DNA from 2 places in the Azoarcus sp. KH32C genome. Region 2 is predicted to be linked to the other one. Evidence: predicted binding sites of a transcription regulator. Region 2 holds the regulator's gene; the other holds the start of a gene.

Region 1 (4,203 bases), 1.9 Mb from region 2:
GTAGCTCAGACGGTTAGAGCGATGGATTCATAACCCATAGGTCGGCAGTTCGATTCTGCCCATCACCACCACGATTTCCAGCGAAAGCCCAGCCCTCACCGGCTGGGCTTTTTGCTTTTCGGTCGAGGTCTGGCCACCGGGCGATTCTACTCGCCGGCGTTGCATTGGTACGACGATTACACCTACGACGATGATTTCGGCACCACACTCGCCGACACCTCGGCGTGGGCCAGCATCCCCCACTTCGCGGGACACCACGCCAAGCCAGAAATGGCGGTACCCTTCGTGCTCCCGGCCAAGTCCGTCCGCCAACGAACGAGGAACGCCACGCAATGAGCACCACCCCCAAACCTCTCGCCGGCATCAAGGTCGTCGAGCTCGGCACGCTGATCGCCGGCCCCTTCGCGGCGCGAATTCTCGGCGAGTTCGGCGCAGAGGTGATCAAGATCGAATCGCCCGACGGTGGCGATCCACTGCGCAAGTGGCGCAAGCTCTACGAAGGGACCTCGCTGTGGTGGTTCCTGCAGTCGCGCAACAAGAAGTCGGTGACGGTGAACCTCAAGCACCCCGACGGCGTGGAGGTGGTGCGCAAGCTGGTGGCCAGGGCTGACATCGTGGTCGAGAATTTTCGCCCCGGCGTGCTGGAGAAGCTCGGCCTCGGCTGGGAGGCGCTGTCGGCGATCAATCCGGGCCTCGTCATGCTGCGCTTGTCGGGTTTCGGTCAGACCGGGCCGATGGCGCAGCAACCGGGGTTCGGCGCGATCGGAGAGTCGATGGGCGGGCTGCGCTATGTGACGGGTTTTCCGGACCGGCCGCCGGTCAAGACCGGCATCTCGATCGGCGATTCGATTGCCGCGCTGTGGGGGGCGCTCGGTGCGCTGATGGCGCTGCGCCACAAGGAGGTGAATGGCGGCCGCGGGCAGGTGGTGGACGTGGCGTTGTACGAGGCGGTGTTCGCGATGATGGAGTCGCTGGTGCCGGAGTTCGACGTGTTCGGCTTCGTGCGCGAGCGCACCGGCAACATCATGCCCGGCATCACGCCGTCGAATACCCACACCACGAAGGACGGCAAGCACGTGGCGATCGGCGCAAACGGCGATGCGATCTTCCGCCGGCTGATGCAGACCATGGGCCGCGACGATCTCGCCGAAGACCCCGCGCTTGCGGACAACGCGGGGCGGGACGCGCGGCGCGAGGAGATCTACGCGCTGATCGATGCCTGGGTTGCCGATCACGACGAGGCCGCCGTGCTGGAGGCGCTCGCCGCGGCCGGGGTGCCGGCGTCACGCATCTATTCGGTCGCGGACATGTTCGCGGATCCGCAATTCCTCGCGCGCGAGATGTTGCAGACGGTGACCTTGCCCGACGGGCGCTCGTGCCGCATGCCGGGCATCGTGCCCAAGCTCTCGGTGACGCCGGGCGCGGCGGAGTCACTCGGCCCGGCCTTGGGCGAGCACACCGACGCGGTACTCGGTACGCTCGGCTACGACGCGACGGCGATCCAGGCGCTCAGGGAGGGTGGGGCGATCTGAAACGCAAGTGACTCCCGACACGCGGACAGCCGACACGGAGCCGCGGAAGACGGGATAATCTTCAGTTCGATCCATATGAGGAAAGCGGGGATGGCCGTCAGACCACTGCTCAAGATGGGCGATTCGCGTCTTCTGCAAGCGGCGTCGCCGGTCGTTGAATTCGGCACGGCGGACCTCGACGCGCTGATCGGGGACATGTTCGACACGATGGCCGCGGCAGGTGGCGTGGGGCTCGCCGCGCCGCAGATCGGTGTGGGGCTGCAGGTCGTGATCTTCGGCTTCGAGCGCAGCGAGCGCTACCCGGATGCGCCGCCGGTGCCACGCACCATCCTCGTCAATCCGGTCATCACCGTGCTCGACGAAACGGAGGAGGAAGGCTGGGAGGGCTGCCTCTCGGTCCCGGGGCTGCGTGGCGTCGTGCCCCGTCATCGCCGGATTCGTTATCAGGGCTTCGACCCGGCAGGCAATCCGATCGATCGCGAAGCGGAAGGCTTTCACGCACGGGTCGTGCAGCATGAGTGCGATCACCTGAACGGCGTGCTCTTCCCGATGCGGGTGCGGGACTTCACGCGCTTCGGTTTCACGGACGTGCTCTTTCCGGAGATGGCAGATCAGGGCGACGACTGAGCAGAGAAATGACATCAACATCAACTCACTCCCTCGGATTCGTCTTGCGCGGACTTAAAGACTGTATAAAATTACAGTTATTAACCACCCGCTTCGCCTCCCGGCATGTCCCTGCCCGCCTCCACCCTGCTGCAAAGTCTTCAGCGCTCGGACCTCTGGTCGGGCGCGCGGCTGGCCACGTCTTCAGTGTCGGGCGTGGCGAGCGGTTTTCCAGCACTGGACGCGGTGCTGCCCGGAGGCGGATGGCCCCGGGGTGAGCTGACCGAGGTTTTCCAGGCCCGCCAGGGCATCGGCGAGCTCACGCTGCTGCTGCCCGCACTGGCAGGGCTGGTCGCGGAGGATGGCTGGGTCGCGGCGGTGTCGCCGCCCTGGCCGCTGCATGCACCGGCCTGGCAGGCGGCCGGGCTGCCGCTGGAGCGCCTGCTGGTAGTCCGGGCCGAGGGCCAGGAGGCGGCATGGGCCTGCGAGCAACTCCTTGCGAGCGGCGCGCTAGCGGGGCTGCTCGCTTGGCTGCCCGAGGTCGACACCCGACAACTGCGGCGTCTGCAGCTCGCGAGCGAATCCCACCCCGGGCCGGTCTACCTGTTCCGCCCGGCGGCTCAGGCCGGCACGGCGTCGCCAGCGCCGTTGCGCCTCGCCCTCGACGCTGCTCCCGGCGGGCTCGCCGTCACGCTGTTCAAGCGGCGCGGCCCACCTTTGGCCGCGCCGCTGATCCTGACGGTGAAGCGGCCGGTGAGAACGATACGGCGCGCGGTGCGCCGGATGACGCCGACCGTCCTCCACCCCACGCCGGTCTCGTGACCATGCTCTGGCTCGCCCTGCGCTTTCCCCGCCTGGCGGTGGAAACCCTCTCCCTGCCGCCGCCGGCCGTCGCCCTGCAGCGCGGCCGGGTGGCCGTGGCGGACGAGGCCGCGGTCGCCGCCGGCGTGCGTCAAGGGATGCGGCTCGCGGGTGCGCTGGGCCTCGTCCCCGGCTTGATCGGACGCGAACGCGATCTCGCCGGGGAAGCCGCCGCGCTGAACCGCCTTGCCTGCGCGGCCGGGGAATTCACGCCCCAGGTGAGCCTCGCCCCGCCGGACGAACTGCTGCTCGAGATCGGCGGCTGCCTGCGCCTCTTCGGTGGACTGCCGCCCCTGCTCACGCGGATCGCCGCGAGCTACGCCGAGCAGGGCTTCGCCCGCCAGTGGGGACTCGCGCCCACGCCGCTCGCGGCGCAGTGGCTCGCCCGCTGTGCGCCGGTGGACGGCATGCCGCCCACGCTCGTCGATGACACCAAGCTGCGCGCCACCATCGCCCCCCTGCCGATCGGCGTGCTGGCCGTGCCGGAGCGCACTGCCGGCCGGCTCACCACGCTCGGCGTGCGGCGGCTCGCGGATCTGATGGTGCTGCCCCGCGCGGGCCTCGCCCACCGCTTCGGCCCCGAGCTGCCCGGTCTGCTGGCCCAGGCCCTCGGAGAAGTCCCCGACCTGCGCCCGCCCTTCGTCTTTCCCGAGCACTTCCGGGACGGACTGGAATTGCCTGCGCGCGTCGAGGACGCGGCCCGCCTGCTGTTCGCCGCGAGCCGCCTGCTCGCCGCCCTGGCGGGATGGCTCGCGGTGCGCTGCGCCGGCATCCAGTACTGCCACCTGATCCTGGTCCACGAAGGACAGCCGCCGTCGCGGCTCGAACTCGGCTTCGCGAGCCCCACGCGCGACCCGGAACGCCTGCAGCGGGTGCTGCGCGAACGCATCGAGCGACTGGAGCTCGCCGCCCCGGTGGTCGGCCTGGGGCTGGAGGCACCCGAACCCCATCCCCTGCCCGGCACGAATGCCGTGCTCTTCGGCCAGGGGGGCACGGCAAGCCTCGCGCCGATCGTCGAACGCCTGCGCGCACGACTCGGCCCTGAGGCCGTGCATGGACTCACGGCGGTCGCCGACCATCGACCCGAGCAGGCGAGCCGTCCAGTCGCGGAACCCGCCGCCGCACGGCCCGGCGAACCACCCGCCGGTCCCCGCCCGCTGTGGCTGCTACCCCAGCCACGACCGCTCACGGAGGAGAACGGCGC
Region 2 (4,203 bases):
GGTCGGAGAGCGCGGGGCGGTCGGAAGCGGGCGGCGCATCGGCCGTTGGCTGCGTGAGGCGGTCGAGGGGACAGACGACCTTCCGCTCAAAAAACTGCTCAAGCCCTTCGGCATCACGTGGCAGGCCGAACCGAGCGCCAAACGGCCCACGCTGGGGATCAAACTCGCAGGCGGCAACGGCGAGGCCAAGCTCGCAAACGTATTCGACGACGGGCCTGCCCAACGCGCCGGCTTGTCGGCAGGAGACGTTCTGATCGCTATCGACGGCCTCAAGGTCAGCAGCGGCAGTCTGGACGCCGCGATCGCGCGGCGCGCAGCCGGTGAGCAAATCAGGATCCACGCATTCCGGCGTGACGAGCTGATGGAGTTCGATGTCACTCTGGAGGCGGCGCCGGCGGATACGGTCAAGCTTTCGCCGCTCAAGCGCCCGTCCCCGACGACGGGGGCTTTGCGCAAGGGGTGGCTGGGCGCGTAATCAATCAGGCGGCCTGCGCGTGCTGTGTAGATGGGGGCGTCGCTTGCTGGCGACGGGTGATGATCTGCAGCAAAGTACCGAACAGGATCGATGCAAGCACGGTCGAAATCACGCCGGCTTCCCAGAAGCCTGCGACGTTGGGGGCCTCTTCACGGCCTGGGGCATGGAAGGCGAGCCAGTATCCACCAACCAGTCCGACGCCCCAAAAGCACACCGCGTGCATCAGCATCGGCACGAAGGTCACCTTGTAGCCGCGGAGCGCGTGTGCGGCCACGGTCTGGACAGCATCGAAAAGCTGGTAGATGCACACGTAGACGATCAGCGCCAGAGCGACGGTGCGTACCATCGGATCGTCCGAGAACAGCCCTATGACGCGTTCCCGCGCCAACCATAGGCCGACGCCGATAAGCGACACGAGCGCCGAGGTCAGGAGCATTCCGACCCGCACCGTCGCCCGGGCGCGGCCCCATTCACGAGCGCCTGCGGCCTGACCGACCAGTACGAGGGTCGCAATGGACATCGCGAGCGGCAGCATATAGACCAGGGCGGCGAGGTTCGCGACGATCCGGTGACCCGCCACCGGCTCTGCGCCGAGGCGAGCGGCAAACAGGGATATCAGCGTAAACGAGGAAACCTCGATGAAGGTGGAGAGACCCATCGGGATCCCGAGGCGAAGCAGCGCGAGGAGTTCCGTTCGACGCGGGCCGCACCAATTGGCCAGCAGCCGGTAGGGCCGATAGAACGGATTGCGCAAGAGGTAGACCGTCGCGCAAGTGAGTCCGAGCCAGTTCACACAGGCGGTCGAGATGCCGCTGCCGAGCACGCCGAGCGGCGGCAGCCACAGGTGGCCATGTACGAGCGCCCAGGCGAGCGGAATGTGAGTCATCGCGACGGTCAGGCTGATGGCCATCAGTACGCGCGGCCTTCCCAGTGCGTTGTTGAATGCGTAGAAGGTGCGGTAGAGCAGGACGGCAGGAAGCCCCGCGGCCGTGGCGAGCAGATATCCGCGAGTCCGTGTACTGACATCTCCGGGAACTCCGGTCAGTTCGAGCAGACGATCGGGGAACGCGAGCAGGATCATGCCCGGCACAGCGAGCATCAGGGCAAGCCAGAGGCCTTGCTGCAGGGTCGGGCCGATTTCCGCGATGCGTCCGGCGCCGTAATGATGGGCCACCGTGGGTGCGACCGCCTGCAGCACACCGACGAGCAGCATCGCGACGGATATGTAGAGCCCGCTTCCCACCGCGACAGCGGCGAGGTCGAGAGTACCAAAGCGGCCGACGATCACGGTGTCCGCAACCATCATGCTCATGGACAGCAACTGGGCAATCAGCACGGGCCAGGCCTGATGGAGCAGGCGGCGGGCGATCTCGGGGGACGAATCTGGAGAGCTCACGGGTATGGCCGGAGTTGGGGAGCGAGGGGCCGGCGGCCCGTTGTGTTCCGGAACGGGAGTCAGTTTAGCCAACACGGGCAACCGGATGCCATGGGCAAGCACGGCTGTTGCGGTTCGGTGCGCCCGGATCCCGTGGGCTTTAGCCGACCTTACTGCAGACCGTTCCGAAGCAAGCCAACGGCGATGCCTTCGATGGTGAGCGGGTCGGAACGCGTATCGACGACAATCGGCTGAAAGTCGGGATTCGCCGGTAAGAGGCTGATGATCGGCCCGTTCCGGGTGAAGGTCTTGACGGTCACGTCGTCATTGACGCGAGCAACGACGATCTGGCCGTTCCGCGCCTCGGGGCTGCGATGAACCGCCAGCAAATCTCCATCGAGAATGCCCGCGTCGCGCATGCTCATGCCCCGCACGCGCAGCAGGTAGTCGGCGCGCGGGGAAAACAGCGCGGGATCGACCTGGTGGCGGCCTTCGACGTGCTCCACCGCGAGAATGGGGCTACCTGCCGCGACTCGACCGATCAGTGGCAGGCCGAGGCCTTCGGCCAGACGGATACCGCGGGCGCGTCCTTCCTCGAGCAGGATCGCCCCTTTGGCCGCGAGGGCGCGAAGATGACTCTCCGCCGCGTTCGGGGAACGAAAGCCGAATGCCGTACACACCTCGGCGCGAGTCGGCGGACGGCCCTCCGATTCGACCGTCTGGCGAATGAATTCAAGGATTTCGGACTGGCGGGCGGTGAGCCCTGGGTCGTGGCTCATCATCATTTCTCCATTTTTACCTGTATTTTTAAACAGTTGCTCTCAATTGGCAAGCCCGAAAATGAGTTCGAAACGGTATGGCGCAAGAACTGTGACGCGAGTAGAGTTCGCTTCGTGTCTCGGCTAGAATCCAACGCACGTCAGGGAGATCACATGCTGCAGATCGGTGACATTGCTCCAGCGTTTTCATTGCCTGATGCGGACATGGAAACGTTCGACTTGGCCGCCGAGCGCGGCAAGCATCATGTGGTCCTCTACTTTTACCCCCGCGACAATACGCCGGGATGCACCTTGCAGGCCGCCGACTTCAGTGATCATGAAGAAGAGTTCGCCCGCCACGATTGCATCGTGATCGGTGTTAGTCCCGACGATTGCCTGACCCACGCCGAGTTTCGTGATCAGCACGGGTTGTCCGTACGTCTCCTTTCGGACGTCGAGACGGAGGTCTGCCGGCTCTATGATGTCTGGCAGCCCAAGGAAGTCGATGGTGTGAAGAAGATGGGCGTGATGCGGACAACCTTCGTCATCGACAAGGAAGGAACAATCCGCCACGCGCTCCGCGACGTTGCGCCCCGCGGCCATGTGGCCGGGGTCTTCGAATTGGTCAGGAATCTGGAAGCAGAGAATAGAAATGGAAATCGTCAAGAACACCGTCGTAACGCTTAAATATACGGTCCTCGATCCCGATGGCAACACGATCGACGACGGTCATCAACCGCTCGTTTACCTCCACGGCGGTTACGACGGCATCTTCCCGATGCTGGAAGAGGCGCTGCACGGCAAGAAAGTCGGCGATCAGCTGAAGGTCAAGCTTCAGCCCGAAGATGCATTCGGGGACTACGATGAAGAACTGGTGCTGGTCGAGGATGTCAGTCAGTTCCCGGAGAACATCGAAGTGGGCATGTCGTTTGAGCGCGTGACCGACGACGGCGAAGAAGACATGCTCTATCGCATCACCGATATCGCCGACGGCAAGGTTGTCGTCGACGGCAACCATCCTCTGGCTGGTACCGCGCTGGTCTTCGACATTACCGTCACGGAAGTGCGCAAGGCAACGGCCGAAGAACTGTCGCACGGCCACGTGCACGGTGCTGGCGGACATCATCACTGATCGGTCCGATCGATCGGTGAACGGGGCCGCGCAAGCGGCCCTTTTTTTGACCTATTCCTCCTCGTGCCCATGACCGCTCTATCAGCGTCCGCTCCTTCCGCAACCGCAGATCGTCAAGCTGCCGGAACGGTCCTTGTCGAAGTCGAGGAGCTTCGGGTCAGGATCGGGGCAGGGGACTTGCCGGTCCGTCCCGTCGACGGCGTCGGATTTTCGATCGCAGCAGGCGAAACCTTCGCCTTGCTTGGAGAGTCGGGCTGCGGCAAGTCGATGACGGCCCTCGCGCTTCTCAGGCTTCTTCCCGACGGCGGCCGGGTGGACGGGGGACGGGTCCGGTTTGGCGGCGTCGAGTTGCTGGCGCAAACCGAGGCGCAGATGCGTGACGTGCGCGGCAGGCGAATCGGGATGATCTTCCAGGAGCCGTCGACAAGCCTCAATCCTGTGATGACTGTGATGGCCCAGATCG

Evidence for each region. Region 2 encodes LexA, which represses DNA repair genes until DNA is damaged. Its sites were predicted from a motif close to ACTGTATNTANATACAGT; they were not measured.
Region 1: a site for LexA is predicted at 2,220-2,237, ahead of imuA (translesion DNA synthesis-associated protein ImuA). Genes of this name have one in related genera too.

What each region holds. Positions count from the first base shown of each region.
Region 1 covers NC_020516.1:796,771-800,973, reverse strand. Annotated here, with positions in the region: tRNA gene AZKH_RS03580 (tRNA-Met) at 1-71, shown strand, start outside; gene AZKH_RS03570 (CaiB/BaiF CoA-transferase family protein) at 333-1,532, shown strand; gene def (peptide deformylase) at 1,623-2,159, shown strand; gene imuA (translesion DNA synthesis-associated protein ImuA) at 2,265-2,960, shown strand; gene AZKH_RS03555 (DNA polymerase Y family protein) at 2,963-4,203, shown strand, end outside.
Region 2 covers NC_020516.1:2,744,343-2,748,545, forward strand. Annotated here, with positions in the region: gene AZKH_RS11990 (M61 family metallopeptidase) at 1-475, shown strand, start outside; gene AZKH_RS11995 (MATE family efflux transporter) at 480-1,871, opposite strand; gene lexA (transcriptional repressor LexA) at 2,021-2,632, opposite strand; gene AZKH_RS26905 (peroxiredoxin) at 2,783-3,295, shown strand; gene AZKH_RS12010 (peptidylprolyl isomerase) at 3,261-3,740, shown strand; gene AZKH_RS12015 (dipeptide ABC transporter ATP-binding protein) at 3,810-4,203, shown strand, end outside.